DNA from 2 places in the Streptomyces sp. NPDC043685 genome. Region 1 is predicted to be linked to the other one. Evidence: riboswitches for the same ligand, from Rfam matches in the RefSeq annotation. Region 1 holds a riboswitch; the other holds the start of a gene.
What was found. A riboswitch is a leader RNA that binds a small molecule or an ion and turns the genes downstream of it on or off. The one in region 1 is predicted to bind thiamine pyrophosphate.
Positions count from the first base shown of each region.

Region 1 (7,501 bases):
CAAGGGCGGCGAGCTGCTCACCGCCGAGCACGGCTTCCCGCTGCGCCTGATCGTGCCCCACCTGTACGCCTGGAAGGGCCCGAAGTGGGTGCGCGGCGTGGAGTACATGACCGCCGACCGGCGGGGCTTCTGGGAGGAGCGCGGCTACCACAACATCGGCGACCCCTGGCGGGAGCAGCGCTACTCCTACCAGGAGGAGCCCGGGGACGGCCCCGACCTCTGACGCCTCAGACGTCGCGCAGCTTCTTCAGCCGCTCCACGTCCCCGGCGTGCCCCTGCTTGCCGCCCGGCGTCTCGATGATCAGCGGCACCCCCTCGGTGGCGGGGTGCGTCATCAGCGCCCGGAACGGGTCCTCGCCGATGTGGCCGATGCCGATGTTCTCGTGCCGGTCCTTGTGCGCGCCCACCACGTCCTTGGAGTCGTTGGCGTGGATCAGCTTCAGCCGGCCCTCGCCGACCGTGTCCACCAGCAGGTCCAGCGTCCGGTGCATCCCGTCCGGGCCGGTCAGGTCGTGCCCGGCGGCGTAGATGTGGCAGGTGTCCAGGCACACGCCGAGCATCGGGTGGGCGTCCAGCGCCTCGAAGTACGGGCCGAAGTCCCACGTCCGTGAGCACAGCGAGGCGCCCTGGCCGGCCGTCGACTCCAGCAGCAGGAACGGGTCGTCGTCGTGGGTCAGCTCGTCCAGCAGCGGCAGCAGATGCTCCCGCACCTGCTTCAGCGCCACCGACCGCTCCCGGCCACCGGTCGCGCTGCCGGTGTGCACGACCACGCCCAGCGCCCCGATCTCCCGCGCGCGCCGCAGCGAGTGCCGCAGCGACTCCACCGACCGCTCCACGGTCGCCTCGGTGTGCGAGCCGAAGTTGATCAGGTAGGGGGCGTGCACATAGGCCGGGATCGACTCGGCCGCGCACGCCGCCCGGAACGCCTCGTCCTGCTTCGGGTTGCCGGTCGGCGTGGCCCAGCCGCGCGGGTTGGCGACGAAGACCTGCACGGCCTCCGCCTTCAGGTCACGGGCGTAGGACAGGCCGACGGAGTGGAGCCCGCCGGCCACGGGGACATGGCCGCCCACGGGGTTGCGGGACGGGCCGGACAGCTGATGGTTCACCCGTTCAGGGTGTCATGCGTCCGGCCCCGCCCCGGCCACGGGCTCCCCGCCCGCGGCCCTCACCTGATCGTGATGGTGATCGTCGAGCCCTTGGGCGCGGTCTCGCCGCCCTCGACGGACTGGCTCTTGACCTCGTCGCCGAACAGGCCGAGCAGGCCGCGGTCCTCGTCGACCTCGAACCCGGCGCCCTCCAGCGCCCGCCTGGCGTCGTCGACGCTGTCGCCCACCACGTCCGGGACCTCGATCATCTCGGGGCCCTTGGACAGCGTCAGCGTCACGGTGTCGCCCTCGGCCGCCGGGCCGCCGGACTTCGGCGTCTGCCGGACGACCTGGCCCTTGTCGTACTCGGAGGAGGTGACCCGCTCGGTGGCGATCCTCACCTTCAGGCCGGCGTCCTCCAGCTCGGCCCGGGCGTCGGCCTCGTCGTCACCGGTGACGTCGGGGATGTCGATGCGGGCGCCCTTGCTGACGACCAGCGCGACACCCGTGCCCGCGCGCACCTTCGTGCCGTCCGCCGGGCGCGCGGAGATCACCGAGCCCCGCGGCACATCCTCGCTGAACTCCCGGGTGACCATGCCCGGCTCCAGCCCGTCCTCCTTCAGCAGGCTCCGCGCCTTGTCCAGCCTCCGGCCCGCCAGGTCGGGCACCCGCACGGTCTCGGGGCCGTCGGAGATGGTGAACGACACGGAGTCGTGCAGGCGGATACGGGCGCCCGGCTCGGGGTCCGTGCCGATGATCGTGCCGCGCTTGACGGTGTCGCTGTGGGCGTGGGTGACCTTGCCGACATCGAGCCCGGCCTCGTCCAGCCGGTCCTTGGCCTGCGCCTCGGTCTTCGCCAGCAGCGGGGGGACCTTGGTGAACTGGCCGGAGTTGATGTACCAGATCCCGGCGCCGAGGCCGAGCACGAGCAGCACGGCGACGGCGATCGCCGCCGGGCCCCTCCGGGAACCCGAGCGGCGCCGGGACGGCGGGGGCGGCGACGGTGACGCCAGGCGGGTGGTGCGGTTGAGGGCGGGCCCGGAGGTCTCGTCGGCCGGCAGGGGGCGCGCCGTGGTCAGCGCGCGCGGGATCACGGTCGTGCGGTCCTCGCCGTTGTCGTGGGCCACCGCCAGGGCCTGCGGCGGCACCGCGTCCAACTGGTCCTCGCTCAGCCGGTCGCGCCCGTCACGGACCTGCGCGAGCAGCGCCACCGCGTCGTGCGGGCGGATCGCCGGGGTGCGGGCCGTCGCCGAGGCCACCATCTCGTCCAGCTCGTAGGCCAGACCGGGCACGGCGGCCGAGGGCGGGGGCACGTCCTCGTGCAGGTGCTTGTAGAGGATCACGGCGGGGGAGTCCCCGTCGTGCGGCTTGTCGCCGGTCAGCATCTCGTACAGCATCACGCCGCACGCGTACACGTCGACGCGGGGGTCGGCGGTGCCGTCCTCTATCTGCTCGGGGGCGAGGTAGGAGACCGTGCCGAGGACGGTGCCGGTGGTGTTCGTCACCGTGTCCACGGCCCGCACCAGGCCGAAGTCGGCGACCTTGACCCGGCCGTCGTCCCCTATCAGGACGTTCTCCGGCTTCATGTCGCGGTGCACGAACCCGGCGCGGTGCGCGGCGCCCAGCGCGGCGAGCACCGGCTCCAGGATGTCCAGAGCGGCCCGCGGCTGCAGGGCCCCGCGCTCACGCAGCACGTCCCGCAGGGTGCAGCCCGCCACGTACTCCATCGCCAGGTACACGTACGAGCCGTCGGTGCCCTGGTCGAAGACCTGCACCACGTTCGGGTGGGCCAGCCGGGCCACGGACTTCGCCTCGCGGATGAACCGCTCGACGAACGAGGCGTCGACCGCGAGCGAGGGGTGCATCACCTTGAGCGCGAGGATCCGGTCGAGCCGGGTGTCCACGGCCCGGTAGACCGTGGCCATCCCGCCGACCGCGATCCGCGCGTCGATGCGATACCGGCCGTCGAGCACCTGCCCGACCAAAGGGTCCTGAAGGGTCGTGTCCACGCAGGCGAGTGTACGAGCCGGGACCGACGGCTCTCCCGTCCCGCCCGTTTTCCGGGCGGGACTGCAGCCGACCTGTGACGTGTGCCCCTACTGGAAAGCGGGACGCTCCGGGTCCAACGCGGCCATGCCCTCCACGGGCGACGACGCCTCGGCGAAATGCCGCCGGGGGATCCGCCCGGCCCGGTACGCCAGCCGCCCCGCCTCCACCGCGTGCCGCATGGCGTCGGCCATCAGCACGGGTTCCTGTGCCCGCGTCACCGCCGAGGCCAGCATCACGCCCGCGCACCCCAGCTCCATCGCCAGCGCCGCGTCCGAGGCGGTCCCCGCGCCCGCGTCCAGGATCACCGGCACGCGCGCGTGCTCCACGATCAGCTGGAAGTTGTGCGGGTTGCGGATCCCGAGCCCGGAGCCGATAGGGGAGCCGAGCGGCATGATCGCCGCGCAGCCCACGTCCTCCAGCTTCCGCGCGAGCACCGGGTCGTCGTTGGTGTACGGCAGCACCGTGAACCCGTCGTCGACCAGGGTCTCGGCCGCGTCCAGCAGCTCGATCGGATCCGGCAGCAGGGTGCGCTCGTCGGCGATGACCTCCAGCTTGATCAGGTCGGTGCCGAGGGCCTCGCGCGCCAGGCGGGCCGTGAGGACGGCCTCCCCGGCCGTGAAGCAGCCCGCCGTGTTGGGCAGCACCCGGATGCCGAGCCGGTCCAGCACGGACAGCACCGAGCCGTGCACCGAGGCGTTCACCCGGCGCATCGCGACCGTGGTCAGCTCCGTCCCGGACGCCACCAGCGACCGCTCCAGCACATCGAGGCTGGGCGCCCCGCCCGTGCCCATGATCAGGCGGGAGGTGAAGGACGTGCCTGCGAGGACGAACGGATCGTCGGCCATGGTCAGCCTCCTTGGACGGCGGTGAGGACTTCCACGCGGTCTCCCTCGGCCAGGGGCGTGGAGGGCCACTGCGCGCGCGGGACGACCATCTCGTTGAGGGCGGCGGCCACGCCCGAGGGCGAGGCGGTGAGCGACCTCACGACGGTGTCGAGAGCCGTGCCGGGCCGGACGTCCCGGGGCTCGCCGTTGACGGAGATGTTCATGCGGGCTGCTCCGTGAGTGCGGTGGCGGGACTGAAGCGCTTCGGCGTGAAGGGCCGGGCCTCCTCGGGGAGTTCACCCGTCGCCAGGACGTGCGCCAGGGCGTCGCCGGTCACGGGCGTGAGCAGGACGCCGTTGCGGTAGTGCCCGGTGGCCAGCAGCAGGCCCTCCAGGCCGGTCGGGCCGAGCAGGGGCGCGTTGTCGGGGGAAGCGGGACGCAGCCCGGCCCGGGTCTCGGTGAGCGGCAGCTCGGTGATGCCCGGCACCAGTTCGTGCGCGTCCCGCAGCAGCTCGTACACGCCGCCCGCGGTCACGGTGGTGTCCCAGCCCATTTCCTCGCTGGTGGCCCCGATGACGAGTTCGCCGCTCGTGCGCGGCACCAGGTAGACGTGGCTGCCGCGCACCACCGCGCGCACGGTCCGGCTCAGGAACGGCCCGTGCCGGTGCGGCATGGTCAGCCGCAGGACCTGTCCCTTCACCGGGCGCACCGGCGGCAGCACGTCCTGCGGGACGCCGGCGAGCCGCCCGCTCAGGCTGCCCCCGGCGAGCACCACCTGCCCGGCGGCCGCCTCGGTCCCGTCGGCCAGGACGACACCCGTGGCCCGCTCCCGTACGACGGTCAGCCGCTCCGCCCACGTCCGGTGGAAGACCACGCCCGTGCGCTCGCAGGCCGCCACCAGGGCCCCGGCCAGCCGCCGCGGATCGATCTGGTGATCGCCGTCGACCCGCAGCCCGCCGCGCACACCCGGCGCGAGCATCGGCTCCAGACGCCGGCACTCGCGCCCCGACAGCCACTGCGACTCCAGGCCCGACTGCTGTTGCAGGACGTGCAGTTCACGCAGGTGGGCCCGGTCGTCGGCGTCCAGGGCCACGGCGAGCGTGCCGCAGCGGCGGTAGCCGAGGTCCCGGCCGGTCAGCTCGGTGAGCTCGGCGGCGAAATCCGGGTAGCGCCGGGCGGAGGCGAGGTTCAGGCCGAGCAGGGTCTGCTCGCCGTAGTGCAGTTCCGTGACGGCGGCCAGCATGCCGGCCGCCACCTGTGCGGCTCCGCCGCCCGGCTCGGGGTCCACGACGGCGGTGGCGAGACCGCGTTGCGCGGCCCGCCAGGCCGTCACCAGGCCGATGATCCCGCCCCCGATGACCAGGACGTCTGACGATGTGGACGTAGGCGACATGGGCGTCCAGCCCCTCCCTTCGCCGGCATGACCCGGATCAGGTTCGTACGGTCGGAGGCCGCCAGCCTCCCTCTCAGCCCGGTGCGTCCGGGCTCCCGCGAGTGCTTTACGTTGGCCACCCTAGCCCGATGCCGCAGCCCGCAGTAAGGGAGCCTCCGCCCATGGCCCGATCCCTCGACGGTCTCGTCCTGGCCCCGGTCGCCGACCAGGCACCGGGTCAGGTGGGCAGCCGCACCCGGTTCACGTACCACGAGCGGGCGGGCGAGATCTGGGCCGAGTACACGGGCGGCGACGTCGTACGAGGGCATCTCGTGGGTACCCGGGAAGGTGACCGGCTGGACTTCCGGTACGTCCAGCTGGGCCGGGACGGCACCACCTCCTCGGGGCACTGCGTCTCGACGGTCGTGGACCTGCCCGACGGGCGGGTGCGGCTGGAGGAGACCTGGGAGTGGGAGTCCCGGCGGGGCAAGGGCACGAGCGTTGTGGAGCAGGTCACGGCGCATGAGCACTGACTGACCATCCGTCAGGTGTCTATGGTGATCAGGTGAGCGAGCAGACGCAGGAACCAGGGTCGTCCGCGCCACGGCGCGTGGTCGTGGCGGGCGCGGGCATGGCCGGGGTGCAGACCGCCGTCGCGCTGCGCGAGCAGGGCTTCACCGGCGACGTGATCCTCATCGGCGCCGAGCCCCACCAGCCCTACGACCGGCCCCCGTTGTCGAAGGCCGTCCTACTCGGCAAGTCCGAGGGCTCCGCCTTCGACGTCGACTTCGAGGCCCTCGGCATCGAACTGCGGCTCGGCTGCGAGGTGCTGGGCCTGCGCGCGGCCGACCACGAACTGGACACCGAGGACGGGCCGGTGCCCTACGACGTCCTGGTCGTGGCGACCGGCGCCGAACCGGTCCGGCTGCCCGGCACGGAGGGCGTGCCGGGCGTGCATCTGCTGCGCACCCTGGACGACGCCGAGCGGCTGCGGCCGGTGCTGGCCCGCCGGCACGACATCGTGGTGGTCGGCGCGGGCTGGATCGGCGCGGAGTTCGCCACGGCCGCGCTCGAGGCGGGCTGCGCGGTGACCGTCGTGGAGGCCGCCGGACGCCCGCTCACCGGGGCGCTGCCCGCCGAGGTCGCGGCCCCCATGACCGGCTGGTACGCCGACGCGGGCGCGGTTCTGCGGACGCACGCGCGCGTGGAGCGCGTCGAGCCCGGCGCGGTGTTCCTCGACGACGGCTCGCGGCTGCCGGCGGGCGCGGTCGTCGTCGGCATCGGCGCCCGCCCCGCGACGGCCTGGCTGGCCGGCTCCGGCGTGGAGCTCGGCGCCCACGCCGAGATCGTGGCCGACGAGCACCTGCGCACGTCCGTGCCGGACGTGTACGCGGTCGGTGACTGCGCCTCCTTCCCCTCCGGGCGCTACGGCGAGCGCCTGCTGATCCACCACTGGGACAACGCCCTCCAGGGGCCGCGCACGGTCGCCGTGAACATCGTGGGCCGGGCCTCGGGGGAGCCACCGGCTGTCTACGACCCGGTGCCGTACTTCTGGTCCGAGCAGTTCGGGCGGTTCGTCCAGTACGCCGGGCACCACGCGGCCGCGGACACCACCCTGTGGCGGGGCGACCCCTCCGGACCGGCCTGGACGGTGTGCTGGCTGCGCGGTGAGCGGCTGGTCGCGCTGCTGGCGGTCGGCCGGCCCCGGGACCTCGCCCAGGGCCGCCGCCTGATCGAGGCGGGCACACCGATGAACCCGGGGCTGCTGGCGGATCCGGCCAGGCCCCTGAAGGCGGCGACGGCTTAAGGCCCGGGGCCGTCGCGAGGGGGGCCGGGCGGCGCTGCCGGGCCCGGCGCGTCCGCCCAGGTGGACGGGGCCGACTTCCGACTGTCGGTGGCGAATGGCAGGCTTGTTTCCGTGACCGAGATTGACGCAAAGATCGATGCTCTCGTCCCCGCCTGGCTCACCCTCCCCGACATCGCCGAACAGCTCGGCGTCGAGGTGACGCGTGTGCGGCAGCTGGTCAAGGACGGCCAGCTCATCGCCGTACGCCGGGGTGAGAACCGCGCGCTGCACGTCCCCGCCGCCTTCATCGACGGGGACAAGGTCGTCAAGGGCCTGTCCGGGACCTTGACGCTCCTGCGGGACGACGGCTTCACGGACGAAGAGA
Region 1 covers NZ_JBWKCH010000008.1:413,636-421,136, reverse strand. The annotation lists gene AC0665_RS27340 (sulfite oxidase-like oxidoreductase) at 1-223, shown strand, start outside; gene AC0665_RS27335 (deoxyribonuclease IV) at 228-1,106, opposite strand; gene pknB (Stk1 family PASTA domain-containing Ser/Thr kinase) at 1,166-3,094, opposite strand; gene AC0665_RS27325 (thiazole synthase) at 3,182-3,979, opposite strand; gene thiS (sulfur carrier protein ThiS) at 3,982-4,182, opposite strand; gene thiO (glycine oxidase ThiO) at 4,179-5,351, opposite strand; TPP riboswitch at 5,349-5,460, opposite strand; gene AC0665_RS27310 (avidin-fold protein) at 5,513-5,863, shown strand; gene AC0665_RS27305 (NAD(P)/FAD-dependent oxidoreductase) at 5,896-7,137, shown strand; gene AC0665_RS27300 (Rv2175c family DNA-binding protein) at 7,249-7,501, shown strand, end outside.

Region 2 (7,501 bases), on a different contig from region 1:
GCCGGCGCGTGCCCGGGGTGGTGGGCCGGAACACCCGGTTCCGTCGGGAGGGTCGTGTGTGCGTCGCTGCACGGTGATCGGGGGAGGGGGAGACGGTACCGCTCAGTGCCCCTGGTTGCGGCTAGCAGGGTCGGTTGTGTGCTGCCGGTGTGCTGGTCAGCCGAATCGGAGCCCGGTGCTCTCGGCTGCATGGCAGTGGACGCACAGGAAGCGAAGATGGCGCATCCCCGCTTGGCAGCGGGTGCGCTTTTTTAGGCCGCAGGGCGGGCCCTGATGGTGGAACCCACATACAACGAGTATCGGGAGATCCCCGGTGGGTACGAGTCTCCGCTGCACCCGGCCGTCCGAGAGGTTCAGCAAGAGCATCGGGCGTCTGCTCGCGGTCGAGGGGTCCGAACGAGGCCGAGGGCGACAAGGTGCTGTACCTCGCCGAGCCACCTGGGGCCGTCCCTGGGCCGTCCGAGGTCGACCAACGCTCCCAGCCGGCACCCACGGGTGACCACCCCCACCCCACTCCGGCCTGGGCTCCCCGAGTTGATCTGCGACACTGGGAGGGTTATGCCGAAGCCCGGAGAACTCACTTTCGTAGCCCCCCGCGGAGCCAAGAAGCCGCCGCGGCATCTCGCCGATCTCACTCCCGCCGAGCGCAAGGAGGCCGTCGTCGCGGTCGGGGAGAAGCCGTTTCGTGCCAAGCAGCTCTCGCAGCACTACTTCGCGCGGTACGCGCATGATCCGGAGCAGTGGACCGACATCCCCGCCGGGTCCCGGGAGCGGCTGCGGGAGGCGCTGCTGCCCGAGCTGATGACCGTCGTGCGGCATCTGTCGACCGACGAGGGCACCACCCGCAAGACGCTGTGGCGGCTGTTCGACGGGACGCTCGTCGAGTCCGTGCTGATGCGCTACCCGGACCGGGTGACCATGTGCATCAGCTCGCAGGCCGGGTGCGGGATGAACTGCCCGTTCTGTGCCACCGGGCAGGCTGGGCTGGACCGGAATCTGTCCACCGCCGAGATCGTGCACCAGATCGTGGACGGCATGCGCGCCCTCAGGGACGGAGAGGTGCCCGGGGGTCCTGCGCGGCTCAGCAACATCGTCTTCATGGGCATGGGCGAGCCGCTCGCCAACTACAACCGGGTCGCCGGTGCCATCCGGCGGCTCACCGACCCCGAGCCCGACGGGGTGGGTCTCTCCCAGCGCGGCATCACCGTCTCGACGGTCGGGCTCGTCCCGGCCATCCACCGGTTCTCCGACGAGGGCTTCAAGTGCCGCCTCGCCATCTCGCTGCACGCCCCCGACGACGAGCTGCGCGACACCCTCGTCCCGGTCAACACCCGCTGGAAGGTCCGCGAGGTGCTGGACGCCGGCTTCGAGTACAGCGCCAAGTCGGGCCGCCGGCTGTCGATCGAGTACGCGCTGATCAGGGACATCAACGACCAGGCCTGGCGCGGTGACCGTCTCGGCAGGATGCTCAAGGGCAGGCCGGTGCACGTCAACCTGATCCCGCTGAACCCGACCCCCGGGTCCAAGTGGACCGCCTCCCGGCCCGAGGACGAGAAGGCCTTCGTGGAGGCCATCGCCGCCCATGGTGTGCCGGTGACGATCCGGGACACCCGTGGTCAGGAGATCGACGGGGCGTGTGGTCAGCTCGCGGCCACCGAACGGTAGTCTGACCGTCGTAAGCACACCTGCATATTCGACATCTGCACATTCCGACAGGGGAGCGCCACAGCGCTGAGAGTGCGGCACACGGCCGCAGACCCTCCGAACCTGGCCCAGGTCATTCTGGGTAGGGAGATCGGTCACCACTCGAGCTGTTGCGCCCTGCCCGGGACCCCGTAAGTCCCGGGCAGGGCCGCGTCTTCTCCTGGTCACTCCAGGAGGAATCCAGTGAGCATCAACGCAAAGCGGCTGACGGCGGCGGTCGTCGGGCTGGGCATGGCCGGCACGCTCGCCGCGTGCGGGTCGTCCGACGGCGGTCAGGGGTCCGGCGACTCCAAGACCGTCACGCTCGTCAGCCACGACTCGTGGGCCGCGTCCAAGGACGTCATCGCCGCCTTCGAGAAGCAGTCCGGCTACAAGGTCCGGGTGCTGAAGGACGGCGACGCCGGGCAGGCCGTCAACAAGGCCATCCTGACCAAGGACAACCCGCAGGGCGACGTCTTCTTCGGCGTCGACAACACCCTGCTCTCGCGAGCTCTCGACAACGGGCTGTTCCAGTCGTACGAGGCGAAGGGGTCGGAGCAGGTCAAGGCCGCGTACCGGGTCGACCAGGGCAAGCACCGGGTCACGCCCGTCGACACCGGCGACATCTGCGTCAACTACGACAAGAAGTACTTCGCCGATCACAAGCTGCAGCCGCCGCGGAGCTTCGACGATCTCGTCAAGCCGCAGTACAGGAACCTGCTGGTGACCGAGAACGCCTCCGCCTCCTCACCCGGCCTCGGCTTCCTGCTCGGCACCGCCGCGAAGTACGGCGACCAGGGCTGGGAGGGGTACTGGAAGAAGCTCAAGGCCAACGGCGTGAAGGTCGTCGACGGCTGGGAGCAGGCCTACAACGAGGAGTTCTCCGGCTCGGCCGGCGGCAAGAAGGCCAAGGGCGACCGGCCGCTCGTCGTGTCGTACGCCTCCTCGCCGCCCGCCGAGGTCGTCTTCGCCGACCCGAAGCCGAGCACCGCCCCGACCGGCGTCGCCGAGGGCACCTGCTTCCGGCAGGTCGAGTACGCCGGGTTGCTCGCCAACGCGAAGAACGCCAAGGGCGGCAAGGCGTTCCTGGACTTCCTGCTCAGCAAGCGGTTCCAGGAGGACATGCCCATGAACATGTTCGTGTACCCGGTGCGCGAGGGCGCCCAGGTGCCGCCGGAGTTCGTGACGTACGGGCCGCAGGCGAAGGACCCCGAGACCATGGATCCGGCGAAGATCGCCGACCACCGTGACCAGTGGGTCAAGTCGTGGACGTCACTCGTACTGAAGTAGTCCGCACCAGGCGCGGGAGCGCGGCGCGGCTCGGTCTCCTGGCCGTGCCCGTCGCGTTCTTCGCCGTCTTCTTCGCCTATCCCGTCGCCGCGATCGTCGCCCGCGGTCTGAAGGCCGGCGGGACCTGGCACCTCGGGCGGATCGGGGAGGTGCTGGCACAGTCCGACGTGCGGCACGTGCTGTGGTTCACCACCTGGCAGGCACTCGTCTCCACCGCGCTCACGCTGATCGTGGCGCTGCCCGGCGCCTATGTCTTCGCACGCCTCGACTTTCCCGGCAAGCAGGTCCTGCGGGCGGTTGTGACCGTTCCGTTCGTGCTGCCGACGGTCGTCGTCGGCACGGCGTTCCTGGCGCTGGTCGGGCGAGGCGGGCTGCTCGACGAGCTGTGGGGCCTGCGCCTGGACACCACCGTGTGGGCGATCCTGCTCGCGCACGTCTTCTTCAACTACGCGGTGGTCGTCCGTACCGTCGGCGGACTCTGGGCGCAGCTCGACCCGCGGCAGGAGGAGGCCGCCCGGATGCTGGGGGCGTCCCCGCTGAAGGCCTGGCGGCAGGTCACCCTGCCCGCCCTCGCCCCGGCCGTGGCCGCCGCCGCGCTCATGGTCTTCCTGTTCACGTTCACCTCGTTCGGTGTCGTGCAGATCCTCGGCGGGCCCACGTTCTCCACCCTGGAGGTGGAGATCTACCGGCAGACGTCCGAGATCTTCGACCTGTCCACCGCGGCCGTACTCACCATGATCCAGTTCGTGGCGGTGGGGGCGATCCTCGCGGTGCACGCCTGGACCGTGCGCCGGCGGGAGACCGCGCTGCGGCTGGTGGACGCGTCCGTGACCGCGCGCGGGCCACGCGGCGCGGGGCAGTGGGCACTGCTGGGCGGGGTGCTCGCCACCGTCGCCGTGCTGCTCGTGCTGCCGCTCGCCGTGCTGGTGCAGCGGTCCCTGGGCGCGCCGGACCTCGGCTACTACCGGGCGCTGACCCGTGAGGACGGGGGAGTGTTCCTGGTGCCGCCCATCGAGGCGATCGGCAACTCCCTGTCGTACGCGGTCGCCGCCACGCTCATCGCGGTGGTGATCGGCGGGCTCGCCGCGGTGGCGCTCACCCGCCGGGACGCCGGGCGGTTCGTGCGCGGCTTCGACGCGCTGCTGATGCTGCCGCTCGGGGTGTCCGCGGTGACCGTCGGCTTCGGGTTCCTGATCTCCCTCGACGAGCCGCCGCTGGATCTGCGGTCCTCGTGGATCCTCGTGCCGCTCGCCCAGGCGCTGGTGGGGGTGCCGTTCGTCGTCCGCACCATGCTGCCCGTGCTGCGCGCCGTGGACACGCGGCTGAGGGAGGCCGCCTCGGTGCTGGGGGCCTCGCCCTGGCGGGTGTGGCGGGAGGTGGACCTGCCGATGGTGCGGCGGGCGCTGCTGATCGCGGCCGGGTTCGCCTTCGCCGTGTCCCTCGGGGAGTTCGGCGCGACGGTGTTCATCGCACGGCCCGACCGGCCGACGCTGCCGGTGGCCGTGGCGCGGCTGCTGGGGCGGCCCGGGGACCTCAACTACGGCCAGGCGATGGCCCTTTCGACGATTCTGATGGTGGTGTGCGCCGTGGCCCTGCTGGTGCTGGAGCGGCTGCGCACGGACCGGACGGGGGAGTTCTGATGCTGCTGGCCCTGGAGGGCGCGACGGTCCGTTTCGGCGGGCGTGCCGTGCTGGACGCCGTCGACCTGGAGGTCGCGGAGCACGAGGTCGTGTGCGTGCTCGGGCCCAGCGGCAGCGGCAAGTCGACCCTGCTGCGGGCGGTGGCCGGGCTCCAGCCCCTCGACGCGGGGCGGGTGGTGCTCGACGGGCGTGACCAGGCGGGCGTGCCGGCGCACCGGCGCGGTGTCGGGCTGATGTTCCAGGACCACCAGCTGTTCCCGCAGCGGGACGTGGGCGCGAACGTGGCCTTCGGGCTGCGGATGCGCGGTGAGGCGAAGCGGCGGCAGGCCGAGCGGGTGCGGGAGTTGCTGGACCTGGTGGGGCTGCCGGGCGCGGGCCGCCGGGCCGTCGCCTCGCTGTCCGGCGGGGAGCAGCAGCGGGTGGCGCTGGCCCGGGCGCTGGCGCCGAGCCCCCGGCTGCTGATGCTGGACGAGCCGCTGGGGCAGCTGGACCGGTCGCTGCGGGAGCGGCTGGTCGTCGAACTGAAGGAGCTGTTCGGCCGGTTGGGCACGACGGTGCTCGCCGTGACGCACGACCAGGGGGAGGCCTTCGCGCTGGCCGACCGGGTCGTGGTGATGCGGGACGGGCGGATCGCCCAGTCCGGTACGCCACTTGAGGTGTGGCAACGGCCCGCTGACGCGTTCGTCGCCCGCTTCCTGGGCTTCGAGAACGTGGTCGAGGCGACGGTCGGGGCGGAGGCCGCGGACACGCCGTGGGGCAAGGTGCCGGTGCCCGAAGGGGCCCCGCAGGGCACGCGCACGCTGCTCGTGCGCCCCGCCGGAGTGCGCCTGGTGCCCGCCGGCTCGGGACTGCGCTGCACGGTGACCGCGCGCACCTTCAAGGGCACCCACGTGGCCGTCCACCTCCAGCCCCAGGACGCCCCCCGTCTGGAGGCGGCGTGCGCGCTGCGGGACGCCCCGGAGCCGGGGGACGAGGTCGGGATGGAGTTCGACGCGGCCGAAATCGTGGTGCTCGGCTGATCGGCCGCGGCCTAGGGTGCGGGGCATGACGCTGCTGCTCTCTCACGACCGCTACTGCGACGAAATCGCCCACCAGGTCCGCCAGTTGAGGTCGGTGGTGACCTCGGGTGCCGACCTGTCCGCCACGGTGCCGACCTGCCCTGACTGGTCGCTGGAGGACCTCGTACGGCACCTGGGCGGCGCCCTGCGCTGGGTGGAACTCCTGGTGCGCACCCGGGCCCAGGAGGAGGTGCCGGTGGAGCTTGTGCCGGCTGTGGACGGGCCCGGGACGCGGGGGGACGCCGCGGCGCTGGACGCCTGGCTGGCGGAGGCGGGCGAGCAGGTCGTCGCCACCCTGCGGGAGGCGGGCCCGGACACCACGGTGTGGGGCTGGGCCGGGGTGCTCACCGCCGGGTTCTGGGCCCGCCGGATGACCCACGAGATCACCGTGCACCGCGCGGACGCCACGCTGGCGGCCGGACTGCCGTACGAGGTCGCACCCGAGATCGCCGTCGACGCGATAGACGAGTGGCTCCAGATCGTGCAGTACGTGCAGCGGACGCAGCCGCACGACACGGCCGCTGAACTGCGCGGCCCGGGCCGCAGCATCCACCTGCACGCCACCGACACCCGCCCGGGGCTGGACGCCGAGTGGCTGATCGAACTCACCGAGGACGGTGTCACCTGGCGCCGGGGCCACGAGAAGGCCACGGTCGCCCTGCGCGGACCGCTCACCTCCGTCCTGCTGGCGTTCTACCGCCGGCTGCCGCTGGACGCACCGGAGTTGGAGGTGCTGGGCGAGCGGGAGCTGCTGGAGTTCTGGCTGCGGCGGGCGACGTTCGGATGAGACGCGACGTGGCCCGCCCCCGGTCGGGGGACGGGCCACGTCAGGGTGTGCGGGGGCGTCAGCTGTCGCTGTTGGCCCCGCGACGGCGCATGCCGAAGAACACCGCACCGCCACCGACGACGACCAGGGCCGCCGCGATGCCGGCGATGAGGCCGGTGTTGGAGTCGGCACCGGTCTCGGCGAGGTTGGAGTCACCGGCCGGGGCGGGCGCGTTACCCGCCGGCGAGGAGCTCTGGCTCTCCGACGGCTCCGGAGCCGGGGTCTCGGTCTCCTCGGCCGGCTTGGACGGGGAGGCCGACGGGGTCGGCGTCGCCGGGGGAGTCGAGGCGGGGGGAGTCGAAGCCGGGGGCTCCTCCTCCTTCTTGCAGGCCGTGGCCGGGGTGACGAGGTTGGGCTTGATGTCCTCGTCGACGTAACGCGAGGCCTTGACGTGGATGCGGTACTCGGCGTTCGGCTTCCAGGCCTCGGTGAAGGTGATGGTGGTGCCTTCGCGCGAGCCCTTCACCTCCTGCTCGCCGATCTTCTTCACGTCGGCGCCGTTGTTCTCGAGGTACACGGTGACCGTCGCCGGGATGCCGGCGGGGTCCACGTCGGTGACGGTGATGACGCCCTTGTCGCCGTCGCACTTCGCCTCGGCGGAGAACTCGCTGATGTTGCAGGCGAGCGCGTTGCCTGCGGTGCCGAGCGCGAGCGCGGCCGAGGCGGAGACGACGCCGAGGACGCGCACGGCACGTGCGCGGCGGGATACGGACAGAACTGCCACGTTTGTCCTTTACGGGATTGCTCAAGCGGGGGGTGGAGGCGGTGTTGACGGAACATCAGCACCACCGGGAGGCTCACAGGTCTATAAGCGCTGCGTAAGTAGTGTCAACGCATATGCTGCGTGCAAGCACTTGCTTTGCCTTCTTATTAACCGCCGAGACGTTTCAACGCCTCCGGCGCCTCCTCGATCCGCTCCACGAGCGCGATGCGCGCCTCCATCGAACGCCCCTGGGCCAGGGACCGCAGCAGCGGCCACGCGGGCAGCTTCTCCGTCCAGTGCG
Region 2 covers NZ_JBWKCH010000012.1:200,932-208,432, forward strand. The annotation lists gene rlmN (dual-specificity RNA methyltransferase RlmN) at 559-1,665, shown strand; TPP riboswitch at 1,705-1,811, shown strand; gene AC0665_RS33590 (thiamine ABC transporter substrate-binding protein) at 1,936-2,973, shown strand; gene AC0665_RS33595 (ABC transporter permease) at 2,949-4,613, shown strand; gene AC0665_RS33600 (ABC transporter ATP-binding protein) at 4,613-5,632, shown strand; gene AC0665_RS33605 (maleylpyruvate isomerase family mycothiol-dependent enzyme) at 5,658-6,458, shown strand; gene AC0665_RS33610 (LAETG motif-containing sortase-dependent surface protein) at 6,517-7,212, opposite strand; gene AC0665_RS33615 (LOG family protein) at 7,368-7,501, opposite strand, start outside.
Region 2: linked by a shared signal. The riboswitch ahead of AC0665_RS33590 (thiamine ABC transporter substrate-binding protein) and the one ahead of thiO (glycine oxidase ThiO) in region 1 are both predicted to bind thiamine pyrophosphate.